Regions from separate parts of the Microbacterium sp. CIAB417 genome, predicted to be linked through region 1. Evidence: riboswitches for the same ligand, from Rfam matches in the RefSeq annotation. Region 1 holds a riboswitch; the other holds the start of a gene.
What was found. A riboswitch is a leader RNA that binds a small molecule or an ion and turns the genes downstream of it on or off. The one in region 1 is predicted to bind ZMP and ZTP.
Positions count from the first base shown of each region.

Region 2: another riboswitch for ZMP and ZTP. It lies ahead of glyA (serine hydroxymethyltransferase); the one in region 1 lies ahead of glyA (serine hydroxymethyltransferase).

Region 1 covers NZ_JAHZUT010000002.1:789,419-799,419, reverse strand. The annotation lists gene KYX17_RS10390 (amidohydrolase family protein) at 1-1,166, opposite strand, end outside; gene KYX17_RS10385 (PDR/VanB family oxidoreductase) at 1,285-2,262, shown strand; gene KYX17_RS10380 (amidohydrolase family protein) at 2,278-3,594, opposite strand; gene KYX17_RS10375 (bifunctional methylenetetrahydrofolate dehydrogenase/methenyltetrahydrofolate cyclohydrolase) at 3,743-4,627, opposite strand; gene glyA (serine hydroxymethyltransferase) at 4,766-6,040, opposite strand; ZMP/ZTP riboswitch at 6,077-6,160, opposite strand; gene KYX17_RS10365 (family 20 glycosylhydrolase) at 6,257-7,744, shown strand; gene nagA (N-acetylglucosamine-6-phosphate deacetylase) at 7,741-8,889, shown strand; gene KYX17_RS10355 (YrdB family protein) at 9,103-9,477, shown strand; gene KYX17_RS10350 (FAD-binding oxidoreductase) at 9,474-10,001, shown strand, end outside.
Region 2 covers NZ_JAHZUT010000006.1:213,910-223,910, reverse strand. The annotation lists gene KYX17_RS24635 (anaerobic C4-dicarboxylate transporter) at 1-510, opposite strand, end outside; gene KYX17_RS24630 (hypothetical protein) at 629-1,174, shown strand; gene KYX17_RS24625 (bifunctional methylenetetrahydrofolate dehydrogenase/methenyltetrahydrofolate cyclohydrolase) at 1,348-2,235, opposite strand; gene glyA (serine hydroxymethyltransferase) at 2,232-3,506, opposite strand; ZMP/ZTP riboswitch at 3,539-3,623, opposite strand; gene KYX17_RS24615 (beta-N-acetylhexosaminidase) at 3,687-5,186, shown strand; gene KYX17_RS24610 (N-acetylglucosamine-6-phosphate deacetylase) at 5,183-6,334, shown strand; gene KYX17_RS24605 (sigma-70 family RNA polymerase sigma factor) at 6,748-8,901, shown strand; gene KYX17_RS24600 (YrdB family protein) at 8,911-9,282, shown strand; gene KYX17_RS24595 (FAD-binding oxidoreductase) at 9,279-10,001, shown strand, end outside.

The sequences.
Region 1 (10,001 bases):
CCACCGCGGATCACGAGGCGATCCGCCGGCGCTTCGGCGATCGCCTGCACGAGCGAGTCCGCGCGCACGGCGAGCAGATCCGCGCGGGCGCCGACCGCGACTCCCGCTTCGGGCAGCCCCATGACCTCCCTCGCACCGGTGGACACCGCGGTGTACGCCTCGCCTGCGGTGAGGTGCGCGGCGACGACGAGGAGCATCGCGGTCTCCAGCGCGTCACCGCGGCCGAGCGGGTTGAACGGGTCGCGCACGTTGTCGGCGCCGGCGGCGAACCGCGCACCCGCGGCCAGCAGCGCCCGGGCAGGCGCGATGCCGCGGGGCGTCGCCACGGGGACGCCCCACCCCTGCAACGACAGGTTGGTGATGGGGTTGGCGATGATGCCCACGCCCGACGCGACGACCTCGGCGATGACCTGATCGCGCGCGGGCTCGTCGAGGGTGCCCAGTCGCACACAGTGCCCCGCGGAGCGGTTCTGCGGCCACCCGCGGGTGCGTCGGGCGTAGGCGTCGAGGGTGACGGCGGCCGCGAGTCCCTCATCCGTGTGCAGGTCGACGGGAACGCCTCGGCGCTCGGCGACATCGAGCAGGCGGTGGAGGTCCGCGATCGGATCGTCGGCGAGGTGCGAGGCCCCTCCGACGGCATCGGCACCCGCATCCAGTGCCGCCTCGAGGTGCGCGGTCGACACGTCGGGGCCGGCGAGGGCGACGATCTCGATGTCCACGAGTGCGGCCAGCTCCTCCCGCACCGCCACGAGCGCCTCCACACCCCGCAGTGGCTCATTTCCCAGCAGCACGTCGACGTGCGTGCGGATGGCGGTCGTGCCGTTGCCGAGCATCCGGAGCACCTGCGCGCGAGCCCGCGCGGCCGCGTCCGCCACCGTCATCGTCTCGGCGTAGACCCGCCACGCCGAGATCGCGGCGCGCAGATCGCCCATGGGCGAGCGGATGGCGTCCCAGCTGAGCGCCTTGTCGAGGTGCGCGTGCGGCTCTGCGGCCGCGGGAAGGAGCACGTATCCGGAGAGGTCGCGCGCACCGGCTGCGAACACGGGATCCGCCGGCGTCACGGCGGCGACACGGGCGTCCTCGATCACAACGTCGACGCGGGAACCGTCCGCGAGTGTGGCCCCCGCGATCCGATCGATCATCGTGGACTGCGGCGACTCGGTCATGGTGCTGCCTCTCCGGCGCCGTCCGGCACCAGCGCCGACCGTATCCGGCTCGCGTTTCCCGCCGGTAACGCGTCTCGCGTCATCTGCTCGTCACACGGGCCGATTAGCGTGGCGCGCTGTGAGTTACTTCAGCGACGTCGAACGCGATCTCGTCGTGGTGGAGCGCACAGCGCTCGCCGACGACGTCGTCGCCTTCGACCTGGCGTCTCCGAACGGGCGCGATCTGCCCGCGTGGACCCCCGGATCCCACCTCGACGTGATCCTTCCGGATGCCGACGGCACCGGCCCGGTGGAGCGCCAGTACTCGCTGTGCGGCGACACGGCGGAGCGCGGGCGATGGCGCATCGCGGTGCTGCGCGAGACGGGCGGGCGCGGCGGATCCGTGCGCGTGCACGACGAGCTCGAGGTCGGCACGCGTGTGCGTGTGCGCGGACCCCGCAATCACTTCCCGTTCGAGCTCTCCCCCGGCACGCGCTATCGGTTCGTCGCGGGTGGGATCGGCATCACGGCGATCCGAGCGATGGCCGCCGCGGCCGAGACCGCCGGCGCGGAGTGGGAGCTGGACTACGCGGGGCGCTCACGCGCCAACATGGCGTTCGCCGCGGAGCTCGCCGAGACGTACGGCGACCGCGTGCGCATCCACGCCGGCGACGAGGGCGCCCGCCTCGACATCGACGCGCTGGCCGCATCCGTCGACGAACGCACGGCCGTGTTCGCGTGCGGCCCGAAGCGGATGCTGGACGCGCTGGATGCGGGTGTGGACGAGCGTGCGCTGCACGTCGAGCGATTCGAGGCCAAGGAGTTCGGGGCGCCGGTGTGGCCGGACCCGTTCGAGGTGGAGCTGGCCATGAGCGGCGATGTCGTCGTGGTCGCTCCCGAGCAGTCGGTGCTCGACGCGATCCGCGAGCAGTCACCCGACACACTCGTGCTGTCGAGCTGCCGCCGCGGCACATGCGGCACGTGCGAGGTACCGGTGCTCGAGGGCGACATCGAGCACCGGGACTCGGTGCTCACCCCGATCGAGCAGCGTGACTCGACCGTCATGATGGTCTGCGTCTCGCGGGCGGCGTGCGAACGGATCGTGCTCGATCTCTGAGCGCGCGGACGCTGCTCAGCGGCCGACCCGCGTGCGCAGCCGTTCGACGATCTCGCGCTCGTCACCCTGCACGAGACGGTAGTCGCGCACGACCACACGCCCCGCGACGATCACGTGCCGGGGCCTGCGTCCGGGGGCGGTCCAGAGCAGTCCCGCCACGGGGTCCGCGACACCCGCATCCGCCACCGTGTCCACGTCCCAGACGCACACGTCCGCGGCCGCTCCCGGCCTCAGGTGGCCGAGCTCGGGCCGGCCGAGCCCTGCCGCCGAACCGGCCGTCGCCATCTCCAGGACGTCTCGCGCGTCGAGCTGCGGCCCCACGAGCGCCGACACCTGCAGCGCCAGCCGTGCGTCGGCCAGCAGGTGTCCGGCGTCGTTGGAGCCGCCGCCGGAGGTGCCGAGCCCCACGCGGATGCCGGCATCCCGCATCCGCGCGACGGGCGCGATGCCCCATCCCATCGGCACGTCGCAACCCGGGGCGTGCGTCGCGGTGACGCCCGCCGCGGCCAGGCGGTCGATCTCGGCGTCGGTCACATCGCAGAGGTGCGCGATCGTGACATCGGGTGCGACCCAGCCCCACTCCTCCAGGAGGTCCAGGGGCCGCCGGCCGTAGCGCTCCAGCGCGATCTGGGTGTCGACCTGCTCGTTCGCCTGCGTGCGACGGCGAAGTCCGTACTCGCGCGCGACCGCACCCAGCGCCCGGAACGTCTCCTCACCATCGGAGTGCACGCCCGCGGGCCCCACCGCGAGCTGCAGCATGCCGTCGGCGCGCACCCCGCCCGCATCCGGCGTGAGGAAGTGGGCGGCGATGGCGCGCGCGCTCGCCTCCGCCGCCTCCGGAGCGTCTCGGGCCGAGCCCCGCACGAAGACGAGCCTGGCGCCCAGCTCGGCGGCCGCATCCGCCACCGATCGGGCGATCGCGACCGTGTCGTCGACGGGATGCGGCGAGCGCGCCGGGTCCGGCCAGTTCAGCTGGTGATCCGCCACCGTCGTCACCCCGCTCAACAGCGACTCCGCGATGCCCGCGGCCGCCGTGGCCCCGGTGAGGGACGCGTCGATGCCGGCGTCGGCGTAGGCGGCCGCCATCGCCGGCAGCCAGTCCCGCATCGGCACGCCGCGGGTTGCGGGCAGCGTGCGGAAGCCGGTCTGCAGGAGATGGTGGTGCGCATTGATCAGTCCCGGCGTCACGACGCAGCCCGACACATCGAGCTGCTCGCCCATCGCCTCGGCCGGCGCGGATGCCGACACCACTCCGCCGTCGAGCACGAGGTCGCCCTCCCGCTCGGTCTGACGATCGACGAGGATGCGGCGTGCGCCGCGCAGGGTGAGCATGGCCCGATCGTCTCAGTCCGAGATCACCGGCAGGTTACCGCGGGCGCGCGTGCACAGCTCCGCCACGAACCGCTCCTGGACCGTCTCCATCCGCCGGAGCCCGCAGCATCGGCTGAGTTGCGTCGCGACTGAGCTGTGCCGTGGCGGGTCAGAGCCCCGCCGCGCGCTCCGCGGCCTCGACGACGTTCGTCAGCAGCAGGGCCACCGTCATCGGGCCCACGCCGCCGGGGTTCGGTGACACGTACCCGGCGACCTCCACGACGTCGGGGTGCACATCGCCGTAGACGATGCTCTTGCCCGTCTCCGGATGCGTCTCGCGCGTGACGCCGACATCCAGCACCGCCACCCCCGCGCGCAGGTGCTCGGCGCGCACGAGGTGCTTGACGCCGGCGGCCGCGACGACGACGTCCGCCTGCGCGAGGTGGAACGGGAGATCCGCCGTGCCGGTGTGGGTGAGGGTCACGGTCGCGTTGATGTCGCGGCGCGTCAGCAGGAGCCCGATCGAGCGGCCGATGGTGACGCCACGACCGACGACGACGACGTGCTTGCCCGCCAGGTCGTAGCCGTTGCGCTGCAGCAGCTCGATCACACCGCGCGGCGTGCACGGCAGCGGCGAGGTGATCGGCGTGTTCACGTTCAGCACCAGGCGGCCGAGGTTGGTCGGGTGCAGGCCGTCCGCATCCTTGTCGGGGTCGATCCGTTCGAGGATGCGATCCGTGTCGAGGTGCTTCGGCAGCGGCAGCTGCACGATGTAGCCGTGGCAGGTCGGGTCGGCGTTGAGCTCGTCGATCAACGCTTCGACGTCTTCCTGCGTGGCATCCGCGGGAAGCTCACGCTGGATCGAGTTCATCCCGATCGCGACGGACTGCTTGTGCTTCATTCCCACGTACAGCTGCGAGGCGGGGTCCGCCCCCACCAGCACCGTGGCGATGCCGGGAACCACTCCCCGCTCGGCGAGCGCCGCCACGCGCGCGGCGAGCTCTTCCTTGATCGCGGCCGCGGTGCGGACGCCGTCGAGTGTGATCGCGGTCATTATCGTCTCCTCTTCGAGCCCGCCCCGAACACGCGCCGGCCTGCGCGAGGAGCGCAGCGTCGCGACCGAGGGTACTCAATCACTATGCACGTAGGGATACGGATGCGGCAACACCCGGTGCTGCCGCATCCGTTCCGATCACTGCTGCAGGTCGGGGTACAGCGGGAACGCGGCGGTCAGCGCGGCGACGCGCGTGCGCAGCGCCGCGACGTCGGCGCCGGGAAGCAGCGCGAGCGCGATGATGTCGGCGACCTCGGTGAACTCGGCGTCGCCGAAACCGCGGGTCGCGAGCGCCGGCGTGCCGATGCGCAGACCCGAGGTGACCATCGGCGGACGCGGGTCGTTGGGCACCGCGTTGCGGTTGACCGTGATGTGGATCTCGTGCAGGAGGTCTTCGGCCTGCTTGCCGTCGATGGCCGCCTCGCGGAGATCGACGAGAACCAGGTGCACGTCGGTGCCGCCCGAGCGCACCGCGATGCCCGCATCCTTCACGTCCTGCTGCGCGAGCCGGTCGGCGAGGATCGCCGCGCCGCGGACCGTGCGCTCCTGGCGCTCCTTGAACTCGGGGGTCGCCGCGAGCTTGAACGCGGTCGCCTTGGCGGCGATCACGTGCATGAGCGGACCGCCCTGCTGGCCCGGGAAGACCGCGGTGTTGATCTTCTTCGCGAGATCCTCGTCGTTCGTGAGGATGAAGCCCGAGCGGGGGCCACCGATCGTCTTGTGCACGGTCGAGGAGACGACGTGCGCGTACGGAACGGGGTTCGGGTGCACACCCGCGGCGACGAGGCCGGCGAAGTGCGCCATGTCCACCCAGAGGTACGCACCGACCTCGTCGGCGATCTCGCGGAAGCGCGCGAAGTCGAGCTGGCGCGGGTACGCGGACCAGCCGGCGATGATGACCTTCGGCTTGTGCTCGACGGCGAGGCGGTGCACCTCGTCCATGTCGATGACACTGGTCTCGGGGTCGACGCCGTAGGCGACGATGTTGTAGAGCCGGCCGGAGAAGTTGATCTTCATGCCGTGCGTGAGGTGACCGCCCTGGTCGAGCGAGAGGCCCAGCAGCGTGTCGCCGGGACGGGCGATCGCGTGCAGCACCGCCGCGTTGGCGGAGGCACCGGAGTGCGGCTGCACGTTCGCGAAGCCGGCACCGAAGAGGGACTTGGCGCGGGCGATCGCGAGCTCCTCGGCGACGTCCACCTCTTCGCAGCCGCCGTAGTAGCGGCGGCCGGGGTAGCCCTCGGCGTACTTGTTGGTGAGCACGGAGCCCTGCGACTGCAGCACCGAGACGGGCACGAAGTTCTCGGACGCGATCATCTCGAGGTAGCCGCGCTGACGCTCGAGTTCGCGCTCGAGCACCTGGGCGATCTCGGGGTCGACCTCTGCGAGGGGGGCGTTGAAGTACGGGTCGGTCATGACTCTCCCTGACGACGGTTTCGGACAGATGGGTTCCGTATCGGCCCAGGCGTACGGCCGAATACCGTGTCGGTCGCTCCCCGGTGGTCATCCACCTCAACGCCAGTCGCGACGGCATCGAGCATACCGGACGTGGACGCGAGGCACACCTGAACGCCCGGCACCGCCGCGGCGAACACGTGGTGCACCGGAGGCGGGTTTGTTAAGGTTCCTTACATGTCAACCGGCCTGGTTCCGCGACCGGCGTCCGTCGCCCTCGGCGACGGCGCGTTCGCGGTCACGGAGGCGCTCTCCATCGCCGGTGAGGCGGGTGCGGTCGCTCTCCTGACCGGACGACTGCGCCGCCGCACGGGACTGTCGCCGGTCACCGCCTCGGACGGCGCCGTCCGCCTGCGCATCGACGGCGAGGGTGCGGCGGAGTCGTACCGGCTTCGGATCGATGCGGACGCGGTGGAGCTCACCGCATCCGATGCCGCCGGCCTGCAGCACGGCGTGCACACGCTGCTGCAGTTGCTGGCACCGACCCGGCAGGGTTGGGTGTGGCCGGCCGTGGTGATCGACGACGCACCGCGGTTCGTCCACCGCGGGCTGATGCTCGACGTCGCCCGGCACTTCTTCGCCGTCGACGTCGTCGAGCGCCTCCTCGATCGGATGGCGGAGCTCAAGCTCAACGTGCTGCACCTGCACCTCAGCGACGACCAGGGGTGGCGACTCGCGCTCGATTCGCGACCGCGGCTGGCCGAGCACGCCTCGGATTCGGCGGCCCTGGGCGATGCGGGCGGCTGCTACTCGCGCGCCGATTGGCAGCGGATCCTGGATGCGGCGGCCTCGCGTCACATCACGGTGATCCCCGAGTTCGACGTGCCGGGACACACGCACGCCGTGGGGCTCGCGTACCCCGAGATCGCGCACGTTCCCGTCGTCAGCGCCGAGCTGGAGGAGACGGCCGCGCAGTTCGGCGGCGGTCTGCCCGTCGCGGGGCAGGCGTACACCGGCTTCGGCGTCGGCTTCTCGTCGCTGCGCATCGGCGATGCGGAGACGAGCGCATTCCTGCGCGACGTGTTCACCGAACTGGCCGCACTGACGCCGGGACCCTTCCTGCACGTCGGCGGCGACGAGGCCCTCGGCACCTCGCGCGACGACTACGACCAGGCGCTCGCGGAGGTCACCGCGCTCGTGGCGTCGCTCGGCAAAACCTCCGTCGCCTGGCACGAAGCGGGCAGCGCCGCGCACCTCGCGGGCGGAACGATCGGGCAGTACTGGGGCTTCGTGCGCCCCGTGGACGGCACCGACGAGAAGGCCCGCGGCTTCGTCGAGCGCGGCGGAGGCCTCATCCTCTCCCCCGCCGACGCGGTGTACCTCGATATGAAGGACAGCGCCGACTGCGCCCTCGGGCTCACGTGGGCGAACGGTCCGACGCCGCTGCGCCGCGCCTACGACTGGGAGCCGAGCGAGGTCGTTCCCGGCATCCGCGAGGACCAGATCCTCGGCGTCGAGGCGGCGCTGTGGACGGAGACGATCCGCACGGAGGAGGACATCCAGCAGATGGTGTTCCCTCGCCTCGCCGCGGCCGCCGAGGTGGCGTGGTCGCCGGGTGCATCCCGGTCGTGGGAGAGCTTCCGCGAGCGTCTGGCGGATCTCGCGACCCGGTGGGATGCCGATGGGCTCGCCTACGGCCGGATCGACGGCGTGCCGTGGCGGTGAGCGTGATCGTCCACTCGGTACGGATCGTTGACGGCGGCCGCGAGACGCCGGACGGCTGGGTGCGATGGGAGGCGGGCCGCATCACGCATCGGGGCACGGGCGACGGCTGGCGCGAACACGCGAGCGACGTGCTGGTCGATGCGCGCGCCGAGGCGGGCCCCGACGCGGTGCTCACCCCCGGATTCATCGACCTGCACGGTCACGGCGGCGGCGGTCGCTCCTACGAAGACGGACCGGATGCGGTCCGCGCCGCCCGGGCACTGCACCGCGCGCACGGCACGACTCGCGCCGTCCTCTCGCTCGCCACGGCGACGCTCGGCGACCTCGTGGAGCGGCTGGAGACGATCGCGGAGCTGGCCCGCACCGATCCCGACATCCTCGGTTCCCATCTGGAGGGTCCCTTCCTCGCACCGAGTCACCGGGGGGCGCATGCCGGCGACCTGCTGCGCGCCCCCGACCCCGAGACGCTCGACAGGCTGTTGGCGGCCGGCGACGGCACGGTGCGCCAGGTGACGCTCGCGCCCGAGCTTCCCGGCGGCCTCGACGCCGTCCGGCGGATCGTCGCGGCGGGTGTCGTCGCGGCGGTCGGTCACACCGCAGCCGACGCCGCCCTCGCCGCCGAGGCGTTCGATGCGGGAGCGACGGTGCTCACCCACGCCTTCAACGCGATGCCCGGGCTCCACCACCGCTTCCCCGGACCGGTGGGGACGGCGCTCGCGGACGACCGCGTCGTGCTGGAGATCATCGCCGACGGCGTGCACCTGCATCCGGACATCGTGCGGATCGCCGCATCCGCCGCCGCGGGGCGCGTCGCGCTCGTGACCGACGCGATGGCCGCCGCCGGTGCCGCCGACGGCGCCTACCGCCTCGGCGCGCTCGATGTGGAGGTCGCGGGCGGCATCGCGCACGTGGCCGGCACCGACACGATCGCCGGTTCCACGCTGACGCAGGATGCGGCGCTGCGCGTCGCGGTGACGGCGGGGGTGGCGCTGCCCGCCGCGGTGCACGCGCTCACCCAGACGCCCGCGCGCGTGCTGGGGCTCGATCACCTCGGAGCGCTGGAGCCCGGCCGCCTCGCCGACGCGGTGCTGCTGACCGCCGACCTGCGGGTCGCCGGGGTGTGGCTGGCCGGCGAACCCGTCTGAGGCCGCCGGGCGCGCTCCCGGCCCGCCTCGCCACCGCCGAGACGGCATCTTGATCACGAGATCACGGTGTTTACCCGTGATCTCGTGCCCAAAGTGGGCCCACGCAGCCGGCGGCTCCGCGCCCGCGCGGCGGGCGTGAAGGGGCTGTGGGGACAGTCTCGTGGGCGAAGTGCCGGGAAGGGCTCGCGCTGGGCGCCCGCGTAGAATGGCGGAGTGAGCACCCCTTCGTCCGCGCCTCTGCCCGCCGGCACGCGCCCCGCACTGTCCGCCCTCGACGTGGTGGCGTTCCTGTGCGAGATCGGCGGCATCGTCGCCCTGGCGATCTGGGGCTTCGCGACGTGGGCATTCCCCTGGAACCTCGTGGTGGGCATCCTCACCCCGGCCGCAGCCATCGTGCTGTGGGCACTGTTCGTCTCCCCCCGTGCGGTGTTCGCGGTGCACCCCTTCGTGCGCGCGGTCGCGGAGCTGCTCGTCTACGCCGCCGCGACTGCCGCCCTGTGGTCGCTCGGCCTCACCTGGATCGGCATCGCGTACGCGGTCGTCGCGGTCACGGTGGGCCTGGTCGTCGGACGCCGCCGCTTCGCATGACCGCATCGGTCGTCGGCCTGCTGCGCGAGGCGCTCGGCGACCGGGTCGACACGACAGAGGCCGCCCTCGAGGCGGTCCGCGCCGACAAGTCCGGGCACGCCGCCCGAGGCCACGCCCTCGCCGTCGTTCATGCCGAGAACGTCGAGGACGTCCAGGCCGTGCTGCGCATCGCACACGCCACCGGCACCCCGGTCGTGCCGCGCGGTGCCGGTACCGGCCTCGCGGGCGGCGCGAATGCGGGCGACGGCCGGATCGCCCTGTCGCTTGCTCGGATGAACCGCATCCTCGAGGTCCGTCCCGATGACCTCCTCGCCGTCGTGGAGCCGGGCATCGTCAACGCCGACCTCAACGCCGAGCTCGCCCGCCAGGGGGCGTGGTGGGCGCCCGACCCCGCGAGCCGCGCGATCTCGACCGTGGGCGGCAACATCGCGACCGGTGCGGGCGGGCTGCTGTGCGCCAAGTACGGCGTCGTGCGCGATGCGGTCCTCGGCGTCGATGTCGTCCTCGCGGACGGCGAGCTCGTG
Region 2 (10,001 bases), on a different contig from region 1:
CTCGAAGTCCCACGGCGGCACATCGGTGAGCGTGACCATGGCGGCCATGGCCGCCGACACCGGGCTGCAGGCGAGCGCGACTCCGGTCGCGACCACGGAGAGGGACAGCGGACGGGACGGCCGGATGCCGTTGCGGTAGGAGAGGTCCTGGATGACGGGAAGAAGCGGATAGAGGATGTTCGACGTCCCCGCACCCGCGGCGAAAAGGAAGGAGACCAGCGGGGCCACGAGCGTGATCTGCTTCGGACTGCGTGCGATGAGCCTGGCTGCGACCGAGACCATCCAGTCGATGCCGCCCGCGACCTGCATCATCGAGGCGGCGAGCACGACCGACAGGACGATGAGCAAGGCGTCGACCGGCGGCGATCCCGGTGAGAGCTGGAAGACGAAGACGAGGATCGCCACGCCTGCGCCGCCCCACAGGCCGAGGCCGACGCCGCTGGAGCGCGTCCCCATGACGATGCACCCGAGAACGACGAGCAGTTGCAGGATGAACAGCGCGATCTCCATGGACGCCCCCTCCGGTCGCGGCGAATCCGGCGTCAGGATATCGGTCGGCGGGCCTCGGCGCCATCATCCCGGCGGCACACCCGTTCCGCCTGCGCAGGAAGTATGCGAACCTGAGCATATGAGGAACGGCATCATCCGCTTCGGCGCGCTCTATGTCTTCAACATCGCTGTCCTGCTCATCATCGGACTGCTCCTGCCGACGGTCGCGGTCGGCTGGAACGCGCTCTGGGCGGCCGTGATCCTCACCCTCGGCGCCCTGTTCATCAAACCTGCGCTGCGTTCGCTGTTCCGCAGGGCGACCGCGAAGTCGGCCGCGGATCGCACCAGGGCGGGCGAGAAGACCGTGCAGTACGTGCTCGTCTATCTCGTCGAGCTCATCGTCTGGGCGCTCACCGTGTGGCTGAGCGGAGTCAGCATCGCCGGCTTCTTCTGGGGGTACGTGCTGCCGCCCCTGCTGCTACTCCTCGGCTGGGTGATCTACGACCGCATCGACGACAGCCTGCACCGCAAAGCCGGCGAGGTGTACGACCGGGTCACCGGCGGACGCCGGAGCACCTCGGAGACCGCTGCGCCTCCGGCACCGACGCAGACGACGCCGGAGGCCCGCCGCGAGGCCGAGGACGGGCTCACCCCCGAGCAGCGCCGGATGCTCGACGAGCTCTAGCCCGGACTCGAAACGCCGGCCCGGACTCGCCGGCCTCACACGCCGAAACCCACCTCGCTCGTTGAGCGACGAGCGGAGCGAGGAGTCGAAACGCGGTCACTGATGATCGACGACGACCGCCTTTCGGCTCACGGAGACCTGCGCGGAGCGAGCGATGCGAGTCGAACCGCGGCTCAACGATCGAAGGTGAGACGCTCCGCGGCCTCCACGACGTTCGTCATGAGAAGCGCGACGGTCATGGGGCCGACGCCGCCCGGGTTCGGAGACAGGAAGCCTGCGACCTCGGCCACGTCCGGATGCACATCCCCATGGACGCGGGTCTTGCCGGTCTCGGCATCCGTCTCGCGCGTGACGCCCACGTCCAGGACGGCGGCGCCCGGCTTGACGTCGTGGGCGCGGATGAGGTGCTTCACCCCCGCGCCCGCGACGATCACGTCCGCCTGACGCAGGTAGGGCGACATGTCCGGCGTCCCCGTGTGCACCTGCGTCACGGTGGCGTTGATGTCGCGACGCGTCAGCAGCAGTCCCATCGGACGTCCGATCGTCACTCCGCGCCCCACGACGACGACGTGCTTGCCCTTGAGGTCGTAGTCGTTGCGCAGCAGCAGCTCGATCACCCCGCGCGGAGTGCACGGCAGGGGCGTGGTGATCGGGGCGTTGACATTGAGCACCAGACGCCCGAGGTTCGTCGGGTGCAGCCCGTCGGCGTCCTTGGCCGGGTCGATGCGCTCCAGGATCGCGTCGGTGTCCAGGTGCTTCGGCAGCGGCAGTTGCACGATGTAGCCGTGGCAGGACGGATCGGCGTTGAGTTCGTCGATCAGCGCCTCGACCTGTTCCTGCGTGGCGTCGGCCGGCAGTTCGCGCTGGATCGAGTTCATCCCGATCGCCTCGGACTGCCGGTGCTTCATCCCGACGTACAACTGGGACGCCGGATCCGCCCCCACGAGCACCGTGGCGATGCCGGGGATCACGCCCCGAGCGCGCAGCGCCGCGACGCGCTCCGCGAGCTCCGCCTTGATCTCGGCCGAGGCGGCCTTGCCGTCCAGGACGACAGCGGTCACTGGGTCAGCCCCGGGTAGAGCGGGAAGGCCGCAGCGAGCGCGTCGACGCGCGCCTTCAGTGCGGCCACGTCGGCACCGGGCAGCAGCGCGAGCGCGATGATGTCCGCGACCTCGGTGAACTCGGCGTCCCCGAATCCGCGCGTGGCGAGCGCCGGCGTGCCGATGCGCAGGCCCGACGTCACCATCGGCGGACGCGGATCGTTCGGGACCGCATTCCGGTTGACGGTGATGTGGATGTCGTGCAGCAGGTCCTCGGCCTGCTTGCCGTCGATCTCGGCATCGCGCAGGTCGACGAGGACGAGATGCACGTCGGTGCCGCCGGAGCGGACCCGGATGCCGGCGTCCTGCACGTCCTGGCGGCCGAGACGCTCGGCGAGGAGGGCGGCGCCGCGGACCGTGCGCTCCTGACGCTCGCGGAACTCCGGCGTGCCGGCGATCTTGAACGCCGTGGCCTTCGCCGCGATCACGTGCATGAGCGGTCCGCCCTGCTGACCCGGGAACACCGCGGAGTTGATCTTCTTGGCCAGGTCGGCGTCGTTGGTGAGGATGAAACCGGAGCGCGGGCCGCCGATCGTCTTGTGCACCGTGGAGGACACGACGTGCGCGTGCGGCACGGGCGAGGGGTGCACGCCCGCGGCGACCAGACCGGCGAAGTGCGCCATGTCGACCCACAGGTACGCGCCCACCTCGTCGGCGATCTCGCGGAAGGCCGCGAAGTCGAGCTGACGCGGGTACGCCGACCAGCCGGCGATGATGACCTTCGGCTTGTGCTCGAGGGCGAGGCGCCGCACCTCGTCCATGTCCACGAGCGAGGTCTCAGGGTCGACGCCGTAGGCGACGATGTCGTACAGCCGCCCGGAGAAGTTGATCTTCATGCCGTGCGTGAGATGACCGCCGTGGTCGAGCGAGAGGCCGAGAAGCGTGTCGCCAGGGCGGGCGATCGCGTGCAGCACGGCGGCGTTGGCCGTGGCGCCGGAGTGCGGCTGGACGTTGGCGAACTCGGCGCCGAACAGATCCTTCGCGCGCTGGATCGCGAGTTCCTCCGCGACGTCCACCTCTTCGCAGCCGCCGTAGTAGCGGCGCCCGGGGTAGCCCTCGGCGTACTTGTTCGTGAGCACGGACCCCTGCGACTGCAGGACCGAGACGGGGACGAAGTTCTCGGAAGCGATCATCTCGAGATAACCGCGCTGGCGGTTCAGCTCCCGCTCGAGGACCTCGGCGATCTCCGGGTCGACTTCGGACAGCGGGGCGTTGAAGTACGGGTCGGTCATGGCTGCTCCTGATCTCACGGCGGAAGGGATTTCCTATCGGCCCAGGCGCGCGGTCGATTTCCATGAGAAGTCGCTCCCCGGTGGTACCCCACCCAGACGCCAGTCGCGACGTCTCGAGCATAGCGGATCGGATCGGTCCGGATGCTTGGATGTCGTCACGGTCACCGGTACGTTTTGTTCATGGTCCTTACTCTTGTCCCCCAGCCCGCGTCCGTGACCGAGGGCTCCGGAACGCTCGTGCTCTCCCCCGCCACGCGCATCGTCATCGTCGACGGCGCGGATGCCGCGGCATCCGTCCTCTCCGATGTGCTCGCCGCGCGCACCGGCCTGCGGCCGGATGTCGTCACGGACCCGCCGTCCGACGGCGACCTCGTCCTCCGCCGCACCGACGACGACGGCGAGTCGTACCGCCTCGAGATCGGCGCCCGCGTCGAGATCACCGGATCGGATGCCGGGCTGTTCTACGGCGTCCAGACCCTTCGTCAGCTGCTGCGCGTGAAGGACGGCGTCTGGTCGATCGCACGCGCCTCTATCGTCGACGCCCCGCGCTACGCGTACCGGGGCGTCATGCTCGACGTCGCCAGGACGTTCTTCGACGTCGCGACCGTCAAGGCGTTCATCGACCGCGCGTCATCGCTGAAGTTCAACCACCTGCACCTGCACCTCACCGACGATCAAGGCTGGCGCCTGCACATCGACAGCCGCCCGCTGCTGACGGAGAAGGCTGCGGGGACCTCCACGCTCGGTCGCCCTGGCGGCTTCTACACCAAGGACGACTTCCGCGAGATCGTCGGATACGCGGCCGCCCACCACATGGTCGTGGTCCCGGAGATCGACCTCCCAGGGCACACGCACGCGATCGGTCTGGCCTACCCGGATGTCGTCGAGGCTCCGGTCATGAACGACATGCTCCTGGCGCAGTCCGAGTCCCTGGGCCAGCCGCTCCCCGTGGCCGGTGAGCCCTACCTCGGCTGGGGAGTCGGACACTCCTCCGTGCGCATCCACGAGGACGCGACCTGGGAGTTCCTGCGCGACGTGCTCTCGGAAGTGGCGGAGATCGCCCCCGGCCCGTACCTGCACGTCGGCGGAGACGAGTGCCTGGGCACGCCCGCAGCCGATTTCGACGCATTCATCGAACGCGTCACGGCCCTCACCGCCGAGCTCGGGAAGACGCCGGTGGCCTGGCACGAGGCGGGATCCGCGCAGGTCGCCGAGGGCACCGTCGGCCAGTTCTGGGGAAGCAGCACGCCCACCGCGGAGCACGCCGAGCACACCCGCCGGTTCGCCGAGCGCGGCGGCCGCGTCATCCTGTCGCCGTCCACCCGCGCATATCTGGACATGAAGTACACCGCGGACTTCCCGCTGGGACTCACCTGGGCGGCGATCATCGACCTCGAGAGCGCCTACTCCTGGGAGCCGGAGGAGATCGTCCCCGGACTCGATGCCGAGGCGATCCTGGGTGTCGAGGGACCGCTGTGGTCCGAGACGATCCCGTCGCTCGCGGACATCGATCAGCTGTTCTTCCCGCGGGCGGCGGCGCTTGCTGAGATCGGATGGTCTCCGGCATCCGCCAAGGACTGGGCGTCGTTCCGCGACCGCGTAGGTGGGCTCGGCGCCGTGTGGGACGCGGAGGGCTGGGGAGGGCATCGCCCCTCCGAGATCGACTGGAGCCCGCGATGACCGCCACCGTGATCCATTCCGCCCGACTGGTCTCCTCCGGGTCCGACGTCGCGGACGCCTGGGTGCGCTTCGACGACGGTCTCGTCTCCGCGACCGGCACGGGTTCGTCGTGGACGGATGCCGAGGTCGTCGTCGACGCGACGCAGATCGCCGGTCCCGGGGCGATCCTGTCTCCCGGGTTCATCGACATCCACGGCCACGGGGGCGCGGGTGCGTCGTACGACGAGGGCGTCGAGGCGATCCGTACCGCCCGTGCCCTGCACCGCGCGCACGGCACCACGCGCGCCGTGCTGTCGCTCGTGACGGCCTCGCTGGACGACCTCGCTCGCCGCGCTTCCGAGATCGCCGACCTCACCGAGGCGGATCCCGAGATCCTCGGTTCGCACCTCGAAGGCCCCTTCCTGGATCCCGGGCATCAGGGAGCCCACGAGCCGTCGCTGCTGCGGGCGCCGATCGCCGCCGACGTGCAGCGGCTGCTCGATGCCGGCCGCGGAACGGTGCGCCAGGTCACGATCGCCCCCGAACTCCCCGGGGGAATCGACGCGATCCGGTCGGTGGTCGCGGCGGGCGCCGCCGCCGCGGTCGGGCACACTGACGCGGATGCCGCCATGGCAGCGGCCGCCTTCGATGCGGGGGCCACGATCCTCACGCACGCGTTCAACGCCATGCGCGGCATCCACCATCGCGCCCCGGGTCCCGTGCTCGCGGCAGCGGCCGATCGTCGCGTCGTGCTCGAGGCCATCGCGGACAACGTCCACCTCGATCCCCACGTGATCAAGCTCGTGTTCGACGCCGCGCCCGACCGGGTCGCGCTGGTCACCGACGCCATGGCCGCCGCCGGCAGCGCCGACGGGCACTACGACCTCGGCGCCGTCAAGGTGACGGTCTCGGACGGGGTCGCGCGCACCGACGACACCGGCTCGATCGCCGGTTCGACCCTCACCCAGGACGTCGCTCTGCAGCGCGCCGTGCAGGCCGGTGTTCCGCTCGCCGCCGCGATCCGTGCGCTGACCGAGACTCCGGCCGCAGCGATCGGCGCCGGCGACCGCGTGGGACGACTCGACACAGGGATGCTGGGCGACGCCGTGCTCCTGGACGCGCAGCTGCGCGTACACCGCGTGTGGGTCGGCGGCCGGGCCGCTGCGTGATGCACGACGCGTGCCGGATCGCGGGGGTCGAGGGGAGGCCGCCGCACCCCAGTCAGCGGCGGCCCCAGTCCCTCCGGAACGAGCAGGCGGCTCGGGAACTCCTCCCCCGAGGATCCCGAGCCCGCCTGTACCGGCGCGGTTGCCCCGTGCACCGGTGCCGCCGGATCTCCGCCCCCCGGTGGGGATCCGACAGCATGCTCTGGTTGATGAGACGGCGTCCTGACCGATCCATTACGCGAATGCAGAGAAATTCTTCGGAGATTTCTGCCGTGATCCCTCAGAGAGTTCGCTCCGAGTTGTCCCCAGGGCTGGCCAGGCTGAGAAAACCGGGTGAGAATGGTTCGGGCGCGTGATGGGGACCCGATTCACGCGTCTCTTCCTGTGGAGCCGAACCGATGCTCCACGAGAGCTGGATGACCGTGCCTGACCAAAACGACCACGACGTGCAGATCGCCGACGCCGATCTGATCCTCCGCACCCGATCCGGGGACCGGGAGGCCTTCGGCGAACTCTGGAGACGCCACTATCCGTCCGGCATCGCCGTCGCGCGGTCGATCACCTCGACGCTCGACCCGGACGATCTCGTCCAGGAGTCGTACACGCGCATCTACAACGCGATCCTCAAGGGCGGCGGACCCAACGGCTCGTTCCGTGCCTACCTGTTCACGAGCATCCGCAACACCGCAGCAGGGTGGGGCAAGGCGCGTCGCGAGACCGCCATCGACGAGATGGAGGCCGTCGCCGATCCGGACAGCACCGAGCAGGCAGCCGACGAGGCCCTGGACCGGGGCCTCACCGCGCAGGCGTTCCGCAGCCTCCCGTCTCGCTGGCAGGAAGTGCTCTGGTACACCGAGATCGAGCAGATGAAGCCCGCAGAGGTCGCTCCGCTGCTCGGTATGAAGGCCGGCGCCGTCGCTCAGCTCGCCTTCCGCGCCCGCGAGGGCCTGCGCGAGGCGTGGATCCAGGCGCACCTGCGCAGCGCCGCACCGGGTTCCGAATGCCAGTGGACCATCGAGCACCTCGGCGCCTACTCGCGCGGGAACCTGAGCAACCGCGACCGCAAGCGCCTCGACGCGCATCTCGCCGACTGCGCGCGCTGCATGATCGTGGCCGCCGAGGCGAAGGACGTGTCCCAGCGTCTGGCGCTCGTGCTGCTCCCCCTCGTCCTCGGAGTCTCCGGCGCGGCCGGCTATCTCGCGACGCTGCAGGGCGGCGGAACCCCGATCGTGGCTCTCGCCGCCATGCCGTCGAGCGTGGTCGAGGGCGGCGTGGTGATCGCCGGTGCCGGGAGCGCGGCGGTGGCCGGAGCGGGCGGAGCCGGAGCGGGCGGCACGGCAGGCGCCGGCGCCGCAAGCGGTTCGAGTGCAGCCGGCGGTGCCGGTGCGGTCTCGGGAATCGGTGCACTCGTCGGCGTCGGCTCGGCGGCCCTCGTGGTCGCGGGCGTCGTCGCGGCCGCCGCGATCGTTCCCGGTCTCGTCTCGGCGCCCGCGATGACGAGCCTCCCCAGCGCCGGAGAGGTCTCGGACTCCCCCTCCATCCCGACCGAGGTGGGCCCCGACGACGAGCTGGAAGCGCTCGACGCCGAGGATCTCGTCCTCGACGACCCGGATGCCGAGGAGAAGGACGACCCCGCGCCGGAAGCGGATGCCGTGCCGGTCGAGGAGCCGGTCGCTCCACCGGCCGAGGTCGCTCCCCCGGCGGAATCGGGAAGCGGCGGGGAGACGGGCACGGTGCCCGAGGTTCCGGTGGATCCTGTGGACCCTGTCGATCCTGTCGACCCCGTGGATCCGGTCGATCCCGTGGATCCCGTGGACCCGGTCGACCCCGTGGACCCGGTCGTGCCGACGTCGCCCGTCGAGCTCGTCGACGTCACGATGTGCCTCGGCGACGAGGCGGTCACCTATGTCTCGATCGACGTCCTCGGCGTGCCCGAGGCCGAGGTGCAGGCGCTGCTCAATGGCAGCACGAGCAGGGCAGACAACATCCTGCTCGGTGAGGACGGCAGCGGGACCATCAGCCTCCGTCCGAGCCTCGACCAGATCCTCTTCAACGCCGACGTGGAGTTCCACTACGTCACCGTCGACGGACCGGTCCACCCCTATGAGACATCGCTGTCCGCACTGGGCGTGACCCTGACCTCCGTCCTGCTCGCCCCGGCCTGCGACGGCGAGGAGGAGACCCTCCCCGAAGGCGAGGTTCCGGCCGAGGACCCGCCGGCGGAGGACCCCGCTGCGGACGAGATCCCGGCCGCGGACACCCCCGCCGACGACCAGACGGACGCTCCTGCGGCTGCCGAGGCCGAGCCGTCCGAGCCGGAGCAGAAGCAGGCTCCGACCGAGCCCGCACCGGCCGCTGAAGAGCCCGCTCCTGCCGATCCGTCCTCCGCGCCGCTGGCGCCGACGACTGAGGACCCCGCGGCGGAGAGCGCCCCCGCCGAGCAGCCCGCCGCCGAGGAGAAGGCCGCAGCCGACCAGGTCGCAGCGCCCCTCAAGGACGCGGCCGAGGAGGCCGTCGCCCCAGCATCCGCACTGGTCCCGGGCGACGAGGCCGCACCGCCCGCCGAATAGACTGGGAGCATGACCCACGACACTCCGGCCGAACCGGGCGTGAACCGCCCGAACGTCACTCCGCTCGACATCGTCCGGGTCGTCATCCTTCTGGTCAGCCTCGCCTCGCTCGCCCTGTGGGGCTTCGCGTCGTGGGACATGCCATGGAACATCGTCCTCGGCATCGGAACCCCCGTCGTGGTCCTGCTCGTCTGGGCCCTGTTCCTGTCGCCGCGTCCCGTGCTGCGGCTGCATCCGTTCCTGCGGGCGGCCGTGGAGCTGCTCGTCTACGTCGGCGTCACGATCGCGTGGTGGTCCATGGGCCAGGCACTGATCGGATCGGTCTTCGCCGTGGTGGCGATCGCGGCCGGAGTGATCGCCGGGCGGCGATCTCTGGCATGAGCGCGCTCGCGGCGCTGCAGGCGGCGCTCGGCGACATCGTCGACGTCAGCGAGGCCTCCCGCGAACAGGCCCGCGCCGACCGCTCTGGTCACGCGGCCCCCGGCCGCCCCCTCGCGGTCGTCCACGCCGAGACCGTCGCGCACGTCCAGGAGACGCTCCGCATCGCCTCGGAGACCCGCACGCCCGTCGTGGTGCGCGGTGCGGGCACAGGTCTGGCCGGCGCCGCGAATGCCGGCGAGGGCGAGATCGTGCTGTCCACGCGGCGCATGACGCGCATCCACGAGATCCGCCCCGACGACCTTCTCGCTGTCGTCGAACCCGGCATCCTCAACGCCGAGCTCAACGCCGCGCTGGCGCCGCACGGCGTCTGGTGGGCGCCGGACCCGGCGAGCAGGGACATCTCCACGGTCGGCGGCAACATCGCCACGGGCGCCGGCGGGCTGCTGTGCGCCAAGTACGGAGTGGTCCGCGACGCCGTCCTCGGCGTGGACCTCGTCCTGGCCGACGGACGCCTCCTCCATCTCGGTCATCGCACGGTCAAGGGCGTCACCGGACTCGACCTTACCTCTCTCGTGATCGGCTCGGAGGGCAGGCTCGGAGTGGTCGTGGGCGCCACGCTGAAGCTGCGGCGCCTGGTCCCGGGCGGCACCTGCACGATCGCCGCGGTGTTCCCGGATGCCCGGACCGCCGCCACGGCATCTGCCGCCGTGACGGCGGCG